DNA from 2 places in the Virgibacillus halodenitrificans genome. Region 2 is predicted to be linked to the other one. Evidence: predicted binding sites of a transcription regulator. Region 2 holds the regulator's gene; the other holds the start of a gene.

Region 1 (8,052 bases), 440 kb from region 2:
CAGAGGATATTAAGTTTTTGAAGGAATCTAACCGTGGTCACAAAGTGAGCAGATATGCTATTCTTGAGACAGTAAAATGGTTTGAAAAACATTTATAAATAGTGACCGAAGTGATTCATATCATTTTAAAAAAAGGGGAAATATGTTTAAATATAAGTAGGATGAATAGGAGGTATGAAGTATGGATGAAGCTTTAAAAGAGAATTTAATGGGAGCTCTGGAAAATGTTATTGATCCTGAGCTGGGTATAGATATTGTTAACCTTGGTCTAATATATGATGTAGATTTGGATGAAGAAGGTCTTTGTACTGTTACAATGACACTTACAGCAATGGGCTGTCCATTGGCAGGGCACATTGAACAAGATGTTAAGCGTGCATTGTCTGATATTCCTGAAGTGAAAGAGATAAAGGTTGATATTGTATGGAGCCCACCATGGGGTAAGGAAAGAATGTCACGGTATGCTAAAATTGCATTAGGAATTCCAGATTGAGAAAAAGGAAAGGTTGATTCATATACATGAATTAACCTTTTTGTTTAAAGTAGAAAAATTCGATTTCATGTGCTGGTGCAGATGTTCTTGTGAAAAATCTGGTGCCGGCTTTCGGCCAGTAAGGTAATATGTGTGGGACGATTTGGCTTTACTGATCGTCTCTTCTACCGTGTACAATTTTAGTATAGAGGATTGAAGAAGGGAATCGTTTACAAGATGGACTATCCAAAAAGTGCGTTGCCAATCTGTCAGATCATTGGTTATAAAGATACCGGAAAAACGAGCTTAATGGAGAAGCTTATTGTTCATTTTACTTCCCGGAAATGGAAGGTAGGAGCAATAAAGCATCATGGGCATGGTGGTGAGCCTGATTATCAGCCTGGCACGGACAGTCAAAGGCATTATGAAGCAGGTGCTGCTATAAGTGGGGTCCAGGGAGAAAGCCAAGTGCAATTAACAATAAGGGAAGAAGGCAGTCTGGAAAACGTATTGGATTTTTACCGTTTATTGAACCTGGATATACTGTTCATGGAAGGGTATAAAAAAGAAGCTTATCCAAAAATTATTATTTTGAAGGATGAGAAGGATTTAGAACTATTAAGTCTTTCAAATATAATAGCTGTTGTGATATGGAATAATGAGATGTCAACATATACAACATGCCCAATTTTTTCGATGCATAAGATCGAACAGTCTTTATCGCAATTGGCATCTGTAATTACAACTCATCTTGACTTTAAATGTTAAAACTGTCAGTATTTTATGTGGAAAGGGATATTATGAAGAATTTTTGGATTACGGAAGAAGCAATAGAAATTAACGATGTCGTTAACAAAGTAACACGAGCAGAAGCAGGAGCAATTAACACATTTATTGGCACAGTTCGCGAACTTACTAAAGGCAAGCGGACTTTATACCTTGAATACCAGGCTTATGCTGCCATGGCAGAAAAAAAACTCGAGGAAATAGGAAAAGAAATAGATGAACGGTGGGAAAATACGCAAACAGCGATTGCTCATCGTGTTGGGCGTTTGGACATTTCCGATATTGCGGTAGTTATAGCAGTTTCCACACCACATCGTAAGGATGCTTTTGAAGCGAGCCGCTATGCGATTGAACGTATTAAAGAAATTGTCCCGATCTGGAAAAAAGAGCATTGGGAAAATGGGGAACTCTGGATTGGTGATCAAAAGGAGCAGGTTTCTTACGAGGGTAATTTACCCGCTAAGGAGGAGATGCAAGATGATTGAGGTATTATTTTTCGCTGAGCTTCGGGAAAAGGTAGACAGTGGAAAAATTCCCATGGATGCAGCAGGAAAATCTGTGAAAGAATTAAAGGAGATGCTTGTTGCAAAGTATGAGCTTAAGACACTTGACAATGTGATGATTGCAGTAAATGAAGAGTACACGACGGAGAATACTATTCTTGCTGATGATGATGTGGTTGCATTTATTCCACCGGTCAGTGGTGGCTAGTTAGAGAAGAAGAGACTGTTTCGCTCGTGTGCGGAACAGTCTCTTTTTTAGGTGCTTAGGATACTGATACCATCAATTTGGCTTTCGATATATATTGGAATATACAATGATTTTGAGAATAGATAAATTCCTAATTAAGAATATAGATACTGCGTTAATCATTGCTATGGGGAAATATTCCACTTTACGCGGCAGAATTTTACATACCTAACATTTCCATCGCTCTTTCGCTCATTTTGCTTGGGTTCCAGGAGGGCTCCCATACAAGATCTACTTTTACAACATTCACACTATCAAGCTGACTGACACGGTGTTTTACGCCATTGGTAATGCTATCATGCATGGGGCATCCTGGTGTTGTTAGAGTCATACGGATCGTAACATCCTTATTCTCATTCACCATAATACTATAGATAAGACCCAAGTCCATTATATTAACTCCAAGCTCCGGATCAATAACTTCAAACAAGGTAGCGGCTACTTGCTTTTCTAAATTCATTTTTAAAAATCTCCTTTCTTTTTTGATAATTTGCCTGACCATCCATTTCGATACAAACATAGATAACATTTACTTTAACAATACACGGAAAATAGAGCAGGTATATAAGATGGAGGTGAGTGTTAATAAGCCTTGAAAAGTAATGACGAGATGACTCCATTGCCCCAACCCACCAACAGTTAATCCAAGCACACTAGTTATGAAACAGATGAATAAAACCACACTCCAGCTTTCGTGAATCATATCCTTTAATGTAGGCACCTTTTCTTTGCCAATTTTGTTAGAATATTTATAGGTCCACCAAAGGAAAGGAACAATTTTATATAAATAGCCAAGAATACTGAAGACAATCCAGCACATGATATAGAGAAATATAATCCAGCTCCAGCTGATTGGATTTTGATATCCAGCCATATGAAACAGAAGGGCAATAAAATGTATAACTAACCCGTTTCCAATGGCTACAAGAGAGAAAATGAAAGGTTTATCCAGCTTCTTTTTCATTCTTTTTGCTAAAATTTCTTTTATGTCTAAGGTGAAAAATAAAAATCCGAGAAATAAAAGTATCCAACCAAGTGTTTCAAAATAAATAAAATTAGTCCAAAAGGATAAAATCAATAATAGTAAACCAGTTATATAAACAACAAAAGAGCTTTTCGCCCATTTCATTGAATAGCCATGTGATAAGCTAAACATAGGAACAAGCTTATAGGAAAATCCAAATATCAATAAACTAAACCAGCCACCAACACCTAATACAATATGTGAACCAAGGATTGTTTGATGGCTTATAATTTCTCCGTAGGATAGATTCCAGGCTAATAAAAACCCAGCTGAAATGGTCAAAAAGAAACTTGATAAAGCTCCTAAAACAAAATATGTCATTTTATTTTTTTTCTTTTGGGAAAGAATTGTTCTGGCCATTTGAATAAGAAATAGAAGAACCCCAACAATAGCTAAAATTCCCCCAAAGATTGCTTTCTCCGGCTTTAGACCAAGCAATACGGAAAAAATAGAGAACCCTAATGCTGTAATGACAAACTGAATATAGCCAAGTTTGTGACTCCAAATGGGTGTTAAAAAAGCTACAGGTACAAGCTGGTACATGGCTCCCATTGCAATCATAACTGCATATCCAAGAAGAAGAAAATGAGCCCCCATCCAAATGTCGGGAAGACGAAAACTACTATTGGTTAATAGATCTGAATTAATGAACAAAATGATTTGTGCAATAATCAGTGCTATAAGACCATATAGAATAAAAGCAAGGGGAAGCTTGACATTTGTTTCAGACTTCATTGTATTTGAAATCATATTAATCACCAGACTTTGTAATGATTATTTTAAAGCTGCCATCTTCCAGTGGCTCTGTTGCATGGGAATAACCACGCTCATCCAACTCTTCATATAAAAACATTGGTCTCCGATCATTTATAATAGAAAGGTGCTCTCCAATATTCATGCCATCCAACGCCTTCAATGTACGGATCATTGGTTGGGGAGGTTCTAAACCTCGATTATCGATAATCATTTCGTAGCCCCCTTTTTTACGTAGGTTACAATCCAATGCCTTTTATCTACTTTTTCAACTTGATGTGCAAATCCCTTTCGGTGTAGCACTTTATGCAGTGGAAGTGGATTAAACGGTGCATGCAAAATAAGCTCCTGCCCTACTTCAATACTTTTTACTGCAGCCATAATCTTATCAAAAGGTTCTTTTTTTAATCGAAGATCTTCTCGAACATCAAGTACGACAGCTTCTTTTAATTCCATAATAGCATCTCCCTACCTTTGATTATTTCCCTTTTATGATAATCACTTTCAATTAGGAGTGAAGTGACTTGTATCACATCAATTTAAGTGAAGAAATCCTGTTAAGTGGAAACGTTTATATAAATTAAAAAAGCAGGTATCTTTGATAAGAACCTGCTCTGTGATTAGAATAATTCATCTTCTAATGCTTCTGTATTAATTTGTAAAAGCCCTGTTTTATCCGTTTGTATGAAGTCTTTCTTTTTTAATTGGGTTAATGTTCGACTGACGGTTTCTCGACTGGAGCCAATCATATTGGCCATTTCTCTATTTGTAAATTGTGTGTCAATAACCGTATGTGTGTCGGAAACTTCTCTTCCATGGTTTTTAGCCAATCGTAATAATAACAGGATTATTTGTTCATACGTATTATGAAGAATCTTTTCTTGCAGCCGATTTTGCAAATCCACAATTTTATCTCCAAGTACCCTGAAAAGTTTAATACATATTTCGGGATGAGTGATAAGGAAGTTTTCAAAGGAATGTATTGGTATATAAATAAGTACAGCATCCTCAGTTACCTCTGCATGTGCCGGATAATCATCCTGCCTAAAGAATCCTTGGTGTGGAAACATGTCACCAGGCTGAAGCATATTGACGATCTGTTCTTTACCATGGATGTCTGTTTTATATATTTTAACTAGTCCCTTATGGATGAAGTACACATTAGTTAGAGGATCACCTTGCATAAAAATATGGGTTCCTGAACGGTATATCCGGTTTTTTGCAAGGTTAATAATAGGCTCCATTTCAAAATCAGTTAAATCTTTAAACATAGGAAATCGTTGTAAAAGTTCCTGAATCGATTGCGTGTTCACCAAAAAACTCCTTTCAATTTCTGTCTTTATTCTATTTATCAGTTTACCATGAGAATGAACTGCGACCTATGGAAAAAATAACTGCTTTGTAATAATGTGATAAATATCATATCCTAGGGGTGTTTTATCTCACATCATATCCACTCTATACAGTTTATGATATACATGTAAACAAATGATTGGGAGGCGTGATTACATGAGTGAGATAAAGTATGCAGCAAAAGTGCATGCACCAGATATTGAGCCAAGAATAAGACATCCGCGGATATTTGAAGTTTTTGATGAATTAAAAGCAGGAGAGGTTATGGAACTAACAAATGATCATGATCCAAAACCGCTACAGTATCAATTTATGATGGAAAGGAAAGATTCCTTTGAATGGGAGTATATAGAAGAAGGGCCAATGCTTTGGAGAGTGGCGATTGGAAAAAGATAAATTTAGAATAAATAGACCCAGTTTTCCGGGTCTATTTTTAATTGCTGCTAGGGTTTTGTGAAAGAGTAATTTTAATACAAGTTCATATAGATCATTAATATTAGTATTCCATGATTGTGACGATATGATGAATTCTGTTAAAAAAGTGAAAAACATCACACCCACTTTTAAAATAGTAATTTACAATTTATGTAGATAGTTTGAGGAGGGGTACTATGTTTTCACGAGATTATAATAAAAATCCTTTTATTGTTATATGGGAGTTGACCAGAGCTTGTCAGCTAAAATGCCTTCATTGCCGGGCAGAAGCTCAATATCATAGAAACCCATTGGAGCTTGATTTTGAAGAAGGTAAGAAGCTAATAGATGATATATATGAAATGGATAACCCAATGCTTGTGTTTACAGGTGGAGACCCACTTGAAAGACCAGATGTTTTTGATATAGCAGAATATGCTGTTAAAAAAGGTGTCCGGGTATCCATGACACCATCTGCAACACCAAATGTTACAAAAGAAGCCATGCAAAAAGCAAAGGATGTGGGCTTAGCAAGGTGGGCTTTTAGTATTGATGGGCATTGTGCTGAGGTACATGATCATTTTCGGGGAACAGAAGGATCCTTTGATTTAACAATGAATGCAATAAAGTACCTTCATGAATTAAACATGCCTTTGCAAATTAACACAGTTATATCAAGATATAATTATCGATATTTGGATGAAATGGCTAAGATGGTGGAAGAACTTGGTTGTGTGTTGTGGAGTGTATTTTTCCTTGTTCCTACAGGAAGAGGAAAGGAATCCGATATGATTACACCAGCAGAACATGAGAAGGTGTTTCGATGGCTCTATGACTTATCCAAACGTGTTCCCTTTGATATTAAAACCACAGCTGGTCAGCATTATAGACGAGTGGTAATCCAAAATAAAATTAGAGAACAAAAAGGAATGAGTGATAAGGAGCATATTTTTTATGAGGATGCACTGATGAACGGTAAGACCGGCCAAATTGACGGCTTAGGACGCGCTCCAAAAGGTGTGAATGATGGGAATGGCTTCGTTTTTATTTCTCATACAGGAGATGTATATCCAAGTGGATTGCTTCCTGTAAAAGCTGGTAATGTCCGAAGAACACCGCTTGCGGAAATTTATCGCGAATCCGAAGTTTTTAAGAACTTGCGTAATCCTGATAAATATAAAGGGAAATGTGGTGTTTGTGAGTTCCGACATGTTTGTGGAGGATCCAGATCCCGTGCCTATAATGTGACAGGTGATTACATGGAAAGTGAACCATATTGTGTGTATATTCCAAGAGCAATGCGTAAAAAGAAGTCTTCGAAAGTATAACAACAGAATCGCAAGCACTTACTAATATTATTGGGTCTAATGATTCGTGAAATGGATATATTGTGAAGTAACTTGGTTGTTTGAAATGGCCGCTTCGGAAAATAAAGTATAGTGAACAAACTATAGCTTGTTTGCGAATGCCTCCGGGGATAGTTTTGCTCTGCAGCCGATTAAATTGCTCTCCGGCGGATTATCTCGCTCTGCAGCCGATTAAATTGCTCTCCGGCAGATTATCTTGCTCTGCAGCCGATTAAATTGTTCTCCGGCGGATTATTTTGCTCTGCAGCTGATTAAATTGTTCTCTGGCGGATTATCTTGCTCTGCAGCCGATTGTCCCACACTAGTTCGCATTTACTCCTACTACGAACTAGTGAGAAGTAGCTTTTGTACCCCAACATTTGCAAAAGCCCCATTTTTTAGAGAGAAAAAAGGAGTCAGCTTATGCTAGCCGACTCCTCATATGTTTTAATGTATGGTGCATAGGACAATAGGGCAGTCTTCACAATTTATTTCTGACTTTAAAAAGTTCAAATCATGAATGGTAATATGGCCTTTATCCATGGAAATAACTGAATTTCGTTTCAACTCGTTTAACAAGCGATTGACACTTTCTCTTGTTGTACCACAAAAATTAGCCAATTGCTGATTCGTCAGTGATATATCTAGGTAAATATCTTGATTTGTTTTTACTCCATAGCTATTTGAAAGGCGGATTAACGTAGAATATAGTGCGCCTTTTTTACCGAAAAGTACAAGATCACGAAATCTGGTTTGGTCCCTTCGATAGGAATTATTCATTAGCTTCATAAATTCAATAGTAAGTTCTTTTTCCTGCAGTAAGCTTTCTTCTAGCTTTGCTTTATCGAGTACAATCACTTCTCCATCTTCCAGTACTTTTGCATGAAGAATATATTTTACTTCTTCGGAATATAAATTAACTTCCCCAATAATATCACCAGCATGACAAATTCTTAAAGCCAGTTCTTTTCCATCAGGGGAAAGCTTACCAATTTGTACTTTTCCTGATGTTACCATAAATAATCTGGAAGCAGGCTCACCTTCATTAAATAGAAACGTATCTTTCTTAATTGATAAAGGGTTTCCTTCCTTATGAAGGAGCTTCTGAAGATCAGTGGAAACTTCAGATGTCTTTACTTTACTTTTCATACGGA
Region 2 (8,052 bases):
ACGGTTTTGGAAGAGGATAAGTTCGCTTGTTCCTGATCATAATAGCCAATCTGAACATTCGTCCCAAGCTGGATCGTGCCATTCTCTTGTTTATATTTTCCTAAAATAATTTTTAATAAAGTAGTCTTTCCTATACCATTAGGACCCACCAATGCTACGCGTTCCCCACGGTTAACGTGGAGCTTTACATTGGTAAATAAATACTTTTCTTCTTCCGGATAACGAAAAGATAACCCATCTGCTTTTAACACATCATTCCCACTTCTTGTCGTAACCTGAAATGAAAAAGAAGCGGAAGCCTCATCACCAAGTGGTCTATCCATTTTTTCCATTTTCTCCAATTGTTTTCTTCTACTTTGTGCTCGTTTGGTTGTAGAAGCACGTACAATGTTGCGTTGGATAAAATCTTCCATCTTTTTAATTTCTGTTTGTTGCTTTTCAAACTCTTTAAGTTCCTTATCGTAATCGATTGCTTTTTGTTCGAGAAACTTGCTATATGAACCATGATATTTCTTAGTTTTATGGCGAGATATTTCATAAACAATCGATACAGTCTTATCTAAAAAGTACCTGTCATGGGAAACAATAACAATGGCTCCCGGATAACTAACGAGATAGCCTTCCAGCCAGCTGAGTGTATCAATATCCAAATGGTTTGTCGGTTCATCCAGAATTAGCAACTGTGGTTTTTTTAATAATAATTTACCTAATGCCAATCTTGTTTTCTGACCACCACTTAAGTCACTTATGGGTGTTTCATAATCTTTATCGTGAAAATGCAAGCCATTTAGAACAGCTTTAATGTCTGCTTCATATGTATAGCCGCCATCACGCTGAAATGCTTGCTGTAGCTCATCATACTGCTGTAGTACTCTTTCATATTCTCCATGGCTTAACTTCGCAGCCTGTTCCATCTGCTGTTCCACCGAACGAATCTGCTTCTCAAGGCTGAGAAGGTGTTCAAATACATCTAACATTTCAGCCCATATCGTTTTGCCAGATTCAAGTGTCATATGTTGAGATAGATATCCCATCGTTAGATCCTTTGGTTTTAAAAGCTCCCCACCATCATGAGAGAACTCTCCTGCCATAATTTTTAACAGGGTAGATTTGCCAGCCCCGTTTCTTCCAACAATAGCTATTCTATCATTATCTTTTACTTCCATTTTTATATTCGACAAAATCTCTTCTGCGCCAAATGACTTAGAGATCCCATTTAACTGCATTAATATCATTATTTTCACCTCATCCCTTTTAGTGTATCTCAAAATGAATTGGCGAGGCAATATTATTGTGAATTTAGTCACGACTTCCAGCCTTATTTCTGCTAGAATAGAGAAGAAGTTCAATGTATTGGAGATGAGCTTATGTCTGAATTCACGCATTTTAATGAACAAGGCAGAGCAAGAATGGTGGACATTAGTGAAAAGAAAGAGACAGAACGCACAGCTGTCGCAAGATCAAGTGTGCAAATGTCCGAAGAAGTTTATAAAAAAATCACTCAGAACGAGATAAAAAAAGGTGATGTACTAGCTGTGGCCCAGGTTGCCGGGATTATGGCAGCTAAGAAAACCTCGGATTGGATTCCAATGTGTCATCCATTACAGCTTAAAGGAGTGGATATTTCCTTTAATTGGCAGGTTGGAGAAAATTACTATGAGTTGCAGATTGAAGTGTTTGTTAAAACAAAAGGCAGCACTGGAGTAGAGATGGAGGCACTAACTGCAGCATCTGCCAGTGCACTTACCATATATGATATGTGTAAAGCCGTGGATAAAGGAATGATTATTGGCCAAACATATTTACTGGAGAAAAAGGGCGGTAAATCTGGTGATTATCGTTTGGATGAAAGAAGGAATAACAATGGATCAAAATAAAATACCTCAGGCAACAGCAAAGCGTTTACCATTATATTATCGTTTTTTGAATAATCTTAATCAACAAGGGAAGAAAAGAGTATCTTCCAAGGAATTAAGTGAAGCAGTAAAGGTGGACTCTGCGACGATCAGAAGGGATTTCTCTTATTTCGGAGCTCTAGGAAAAAAAGGATATGGGTACAATGTGGAATATTTACTTGGTTTTTTCCGGAAAACACTTGATCAGGATGAGACGACAGAAGTTGCATTGATTGGTGTAGGGAATTTGGGTACAGCATTTTTGCATTATAATTTTATGAAGAATAATAACATCCAAATTCAAATGGCCTTTGATGCAGACCCGGAAAAAGTAGGTACAGATATAGGTGATGTACCTATTTACCATATTGATGAGTTAGAGGAGAAGTTAAACGGAATCAAAGTGGCGATCTTGACCATACCAGCACATGAAACGGATCGGGTTACCGACAGACTGGTGGAGCAAGGTATTGATGGAATACTTAACTTCACACCTGCACGTATTACCGTACCTAATCATATTCGGGTCCATCATATTGACCTGGCCGTGGAGCTACAGGCACTTGTTTACTTCTTAAAGCATTATCCATTACAAGTCGACCAGGCGGATAAGTAGGTCTTCAGAAATAAAATAAAAAGAAGAAGTAGCGTGTGAGAAGCTACTTCTTCTTTTTATTTTTCATTCGATAATGCAATCTGATTAGTCGAATACCTACCCCAATTTCTAATGTCGCAAATAGAGCAAGCACCATTGTTGTAACATTCCATATCGTATCTCCCGCGCTGATAATGGCAATATAGGTGAAAAATATTCCCATAGCGAAGTAGATAACTGCCATTGTCCTTGGTGAAATTTTCATGAATTTAGCCTCCAAAAATAATTGCTTGCAATTGCTCCAATTGCTGCTCCAGTTCTTTTGGATCTATATTAAACTGGGCAAGCACTACTGTTGTATTCATCGCCATGTGAACAATAATCGGAACAATGATCCGCTTTGTTTTTACATATAGGAAAGCAAATACAAATCCCATGGAAGCATACACAAGAAGATGTTGTGGCTCTCCATGAATGATCCCGAATATAAGGGCTGAAAGTAATGCAGCAATAATAAAATTTGTCCTTAGATACAGCTGACCAAAAATGATCTTTCGGAAAATAATCTCTTCCAATATTGGTGCAATAAGTGCAGGGATGACCATAAATAAGGGAGTTGCCCTTGTTACATCCATGATTAACTTAGTGTTTTCAGAACTCTGCGTAATACCGAATACTTTCATTTCGATTGTTGCTGAAATACCCTGAGCCAAAAAGGCCATGATGAGACCGATAATGGACCATGCAACTATTTCTCCCCCAGTAGAAGCATCTCGCTGACTTCCTTTTTTCATTTCAGGCTTCATTAAAAATAAAACAACAACCAAGCCGAGGATAAAGCTTATGATCGACCAGTAAACAACAGCTTGATGTTCTGTTAGTGGTAATAAAATGTAAAGCAGTGGGGCAAATAAGAGCCCTGAAAACTGCATGATTATATAAGAAATAATTACCCACCAATATCTTTTCGTCAAATCGCAACGATCCCTTCATGTGTTGGAATGCCTTTTGTTGGTAAAAAAGGTTTTGTTTAGTGTATGTTAGAAAACAAGTTGTAGAAATAAACAACCTGTATCTAAATATTTTAGCATAAAATAGATTTTGCTTATAATAGAATGGTTTCGGAGGAGAAAAGAGTAAAAAAACTAAAAAATTAATATATCTCCTACTTGCATTTTGTTATGGAATTATTTATCATAATAATTGGGATTAGCACTCGGCATATTAGAGTGCTAACAAATCAAAAATGAGAATAGAATTAAGGAGGCTTTCCACATGATTAAACCACTAGGAGATCGTGTAGTAATTGAGCTTGTTGAGCAAGAAGAAAAAACTGCAAGCGGAATTGTACTTCCAGACTCTGCAAAGGAAAAACCACAAGAAGGTAAAGTAATTGCAGTAGGTTCAGGACGTGTTACTGAAAATGGTGAGAAAATTGCACTTGAAGTTTCAGAAGGTGACCGCATCATTTTCTCTAAATTTGCTGGCACAGAAGTTAAATACGAAGGCACTGAATACTTAATTCTTCGTGAAAATGATATCTTAGCAGTAGTTAGCTAAAAATCAATGAATAAAGAATAAATATACTTATCAAAGATTTCAAGGAGGGCATTTACATGGCTAAAGAAATTAAATTCAGTGAAGACGCTCGTCGCGCGATGCTACGTGGTGTAGATACATTAGCAAATGCAGTTAAAGTAACTTTAGGGCCAAAAGGTCGTAACGTTGTTTTAGATAAAAAATTTGGTTCCCCACTCATTACAAATGATGGTGTTACCATTGCAAAAGAAATTGAACTTGAAGATCATTTCGAGAACATGGGTGCACAGCTTGTATCTGAAGTTGCTTCCAAAACAAATGATGTAGCTGGTGACGGTACAACAACTGCAACTGTACTTGCACAAGCAATGATCCGTGAAGGTCTTAAAAACGTAGCATCAGGTGCAAACCCTGTTGGCGTACGTCGTGGAATTGAAAAAGCAGTTGAAGTAGCTGTTAACGAACTAAAATCAATTACAAACCCAATTGAAAGTAAAGAATCTATTGCACAGGTTGCAGCAATCTCTTCTGGTGATGAAGAAGTAGGTAACCTGATTGCTGAAGCTATGGAGCGCGTTGGTAATGACGGTGTTATTACAATTGAAGAATCTAAAGGCTTCAATACAGAGCTTGAAGTAGTTGAAGGTATGCAATTCGATCGTGGATATGCTTCTCCATACATGGTTACTGACCAGGATAAAATGGAAGCAGTTCTTGAAGATCCGTATATCCTAATCACAGATAAGAAAATTGGTAACATCCAAGAAGTATTACCAGTACTTGAGCAAGTTGTTCAACAAGGTAAACCACTTCTATTAATTGCAGAAGATGTAGAAGGTGAAGCACTAGCAACACTTGTTGTTAACAAGCTTCGCGGAACATTCAATGCTGTAGCTGTAAAAGCTCCAGGATTTGGTGACCGTCGTAAAGCAATGCTTGAAGATATCGCTACATTAACTGGTGCAGAAGTAATTACTGAAGATCTTGGTTTAGATCTGAAGAGCGCTACAATTGACCAATTAGGTCGCGCTTCTAAAGTAGTTGTTACAAAAGAAAACACAACAGTAGTAGAAGGTTCAGGTAACCCTGAAGCAATCTCTGCACGTGTAGCACAAATCCGCGCACAAGCAGAAGAAACTACTTCTGATTTTGATAAAGAAAAATTACAAGAGCGTCTTGCTAAATTAGCTGGCGGTGTAGCAGTAATTAAAGTTGGTGCTGCAACTGAAACAGAACTTAAAGAACGTAAACTACGTATTGAGGATGCATTGAACTCAACTCGTGCAGCAGTAGAAGAAGGTATTGTTGCTGGTGGTGGTACTGCATTTGTTAATATCTACAATAAAGTAAGCGAGCTAAACCTTGAAGGTGACGAAGGAACTGGAGCAAGTATTGTACGTCGTGCAATGGAAGAACCAGTTCGTCAAATCGCTCACAATGCTGGTCAAGAAGGATCTATCATTGTTGAACGTCTAAAAGGTGAAAAAGTAGGCGTTGGTTACAATGCAGCTACTGGCGAATGGGTAAACATGATTGAAGCAGGTATTGTTGACCCAACGAAAGTAACTCGTTCTGCATTACAAAACGCAGCATCTGTAGCAGCTATGTTCCTAACTACCGAAGCAGTAGTCGCTGACCTTCCAGAAGAAGATGGCGCAGCTGGCGGCGGAATGCCTGACATGGGCGGCATGGGTGGAATGGGCGGCATGATGTAAGCCCCCTTTTTAACCCATTGATATAACGAGGTCTACCTAAGGGTAGGTCTCGTTTTTTATGTGGAGACAACAAAACACCCTCACTGTAATATTCTGTAATAAAAATTTCACAAAATAACCATTTTAATTTTACTGTTAAACGGGTATTACATATAATAGAAAGAAATAATAGTTAACAATAAACGATGGGGTGGAGAATATATGAGTTCAAATAAGAATGTAGAAGTAGGCGACAAAATATCCTTTATGTCTGGTATACAAGGAATTGTTGAGAAAATTAACGATAATTCTGTAATAGTGCAAGTTACCAAAAATAATACAGAACATGTTTTTGAAGGAAATAAAACGGTTGTGGCTCATAAAAATTATGAAATTATTTAAAGTTGTAATAAAAAAATCACCTGCGTTCGTTTGTGAACGCAGGTGATTCATTCTATTGCTTTACACTCATTTTTTCTATCCAGTGAACAAAGTTATCCATCACAGAATCAATAAACTGTGCTGTTTGCTCATCGGTTAGATTGCCGTTTTCATCTATTTTCTCATGGACGGCACCTACATAAACTTCATTTCCGGGTAGTGTAATAGTTCCAACGCCAGGTGCATTTAAAATTTGGCGAAGATGCATTTGCGCTTTTACTGTTCCTAAGCGTCCCATTGATGCGCCAACGATCATTGCGGGTTTGTTTACCATTACTTTATCTACACGAGAAAACCAGTCAATAGCATTTTTTAATACACCTGAGATGGACGCATTATATTCAGGTGTCGCAAATAGGATGCCATCACTGTTTCTGATTTTTTCTCTAATATCCTCTACGATATCAGATGGATCTAGTTCATCATCCTGGTTATAAAATGGAAGCTGCCCAATTGGTAAGATCTCAATGTCCAGCTTATCCTTATATCTTTCCTGCATAAAAGATGTGAGTTTCATGTTATATGAATCTTTACGGTTACTTCCTACCATTGCAACTATTTTCACGTTGATTCCTCCGATTTTGTTCTGGTTGATTGTTGAGTGATCAGTATATTTTTATCAAATCTACGTTGGCAGTGCAAGTAATCTGTTTGGTTCCTCATGCAATTTTAGCATTTAATTCTGCATATCCCCATGTCTAAGTATTGAATTATATGTTTCATCACATATTAAATAAATGTTATGATGATTTCACTTAAAATTTCAACAACACATAAGAACCTGCTAAGTGAGAGGAGAAAAGAATGGATTTCAACACCATCGTTAAAGAACTTGCAAAAGAGATGAAAACATTCACAGAAACAAAATATAGAGATATACAAATTAAAGGGATTGCCTATGACTCACGGAAAGTAAGAGAAGGCTATCTGTTTATTGCGATTAAAGGTGTGCAAGCTGATGGACATCGTTTTATAGATGAAGCTATTAGACAGGGAGCTACAGTAATTATTGGTGAAAATGACATCTCCCTTGCTGATATTCCATATATAAAAGTAGAAAATGCAAGAAGAGCTCTTGCTATTTTAAGTGATCGTTTTTATCATTCCCCATCTATGAATAAATTTATCATTGGGATTACGGGGACAAATGGTAAAACAACGACAAGCTATTTATTAAAACATGTGCTCGAGCAGGCAGATGTCTCTTGTACAATGATAGGTTCCATTCAAAACAGTGTAAATGGAAAAGTCTATCCTTCAATGAATACTACTCCCGGCCCTTTGGAACTGAATCAGCTACTGTACGAAAGCAGGGATGAAGTAGTAATTATGGAGGTCAGTTCTCACGCATTAAAACAATGTAGGGTAGATGGTATCCTTTTTGATGTCGCCTTATTCACTAATTTAAGTCATGATCATTTGGATTATCATGCTTCCATGGAAGAATATTTTAATGTGAAGAAGCTTTTATTTGATAAACTAAAAACAGACGGAAAAGCTGTGGTGAACAGCGATGATAGCTATGGAGAACAGTTGCTGGAGATCCTGTTTGAAAAAGGAGTGGCTTCTTTTACTGTTGGGAAAACAAAGCGTAGTGATATTAGATTTACGTCCCTGAATGAGTCGCAACAAAGGATGAAGCTATATGATGGAGGAAATTTCTTTGAGGTAGATACAAAAATGCCAGGAACGCACAACTTTTATAATATGGCGATGGCGTATATTACAGCAAAAATAGTGGGAGTTCCTCCGGAGACAATTGCTGCAGCACTAGCTAGTTTTACTGGTCTTCCAGGTCGTTTTCAGCAGATAAAAAGCGGGGGCGTAACATGTGTTATTGATTATGCACATACGCCAGATGCTGTCTTTCATTGTTTGCAAGCAGTAA

What was found. The regulator Rex, encoded in region 2, represses fermentation and respiration genes when NADH is low (regulators of the CRP and FNR family bind a similar motif). The targets are predictions, from matches to a motif close to TTGTGAAATATTTCACAA.
Region 1: BME96_RS04690 (TIGR04053 family radical SAM/SPASM domain-containing protein) is a predicted target of Rex. The motif match lies at 5,678-5,695, and genes of this name have one in related genera.

The regions. Positions count from the first base shown of each region.
Region 1 covers NZ_CP017962.1:909,123-917,174, forward strand. The annotation lists gene BME96_RS04635 (prolyl oligopeptidase family serine peptidase) at 1-98, shown strand, start outside; gene BME96_RS04640 (metal-sulfur cluster assembly factor) at 182-493, shown strand; gene mobB (molybdopterin-guanine dinucleotide biosynthesis protein B) at 710-1,240, shown strand; gene BME96_RS04650 (molybdenum cofactor biosynthesis protein MoaE) at 1,273-1,743, shown strand; gene moaD (molybdopterin converting factor subunit 1) at 1,736-1,969, shown strand; gene BME96_RS04660 (metal-sulfur cluster assembly factor) at 2,169-2,468, opposite strand; gene BME96_RS04665 (hypothetical protein) at 2,538-3,782, opposite strand; gene BME96_RS04670 (DUF2249 domain-containing protein) at 3,784-3,999, opposite strand; gene BME96_RS04675 (DUF2249 domain-containing protein) at 3,996-4,241, opposite strand; gene BME96_RS04680 (Crp/Fnr family transcriptional regulator) at 4,406-5,098, opposite strand; gene BME96_RS04685 (DUF2249 domain-containing protein) at 5,295-5,534, shown strand; gene BME96_RS04690 (TIGR04053 family radical SAM/SPASM domain-containing protein) at 5,750-6,880, shown strand; gene BME96_RS04695 (Crp/Fnr family transcriptional regulator) at 7,346-8,047, opposite strand.
Region 2 covers NZ_CP017962.1:469,487-477,538, forward strand. The annotation lists gene BME96_RS02545 (ABC transporter ATP-binding protein) at 1-1,235, opposite strand, end outside; gene moaC (cyclic pyranopterin monophosphate synthase MoaC) at 1,368-1,877, shown strand; gene BME96_RS02555 (redox-sensing transcriptional repressor Rex) at 1,864-2,511, shown strand; gene BME96_RS02560 (YdiK family protein) at 2,555-2,755, opposite strand; gene BME96_RS02565 (CPBP family intramembrane glutamic endopeptidase) at 2,760-3,464, opposite strand; gene groES (co-chaperone GroES) at 3,766-4,050, shown strand; gene groL (chaperonin GroEL) at 4,107-5,744, shown strand; gene BME96_RS02580 (DUF2187 family protein) at 5,946-6,125, shown strand; gene BME96_RS02585 (NADPH-dependent FMN reductase) at 6,178-6,729, opposite strand; gene BME96_RS02590 (UDP-N-acetylmuramoyl-L-alanyl-D-glutamate--2,6-diaminopimelate ligase) at 6,969-8,052, shown strand, end outside.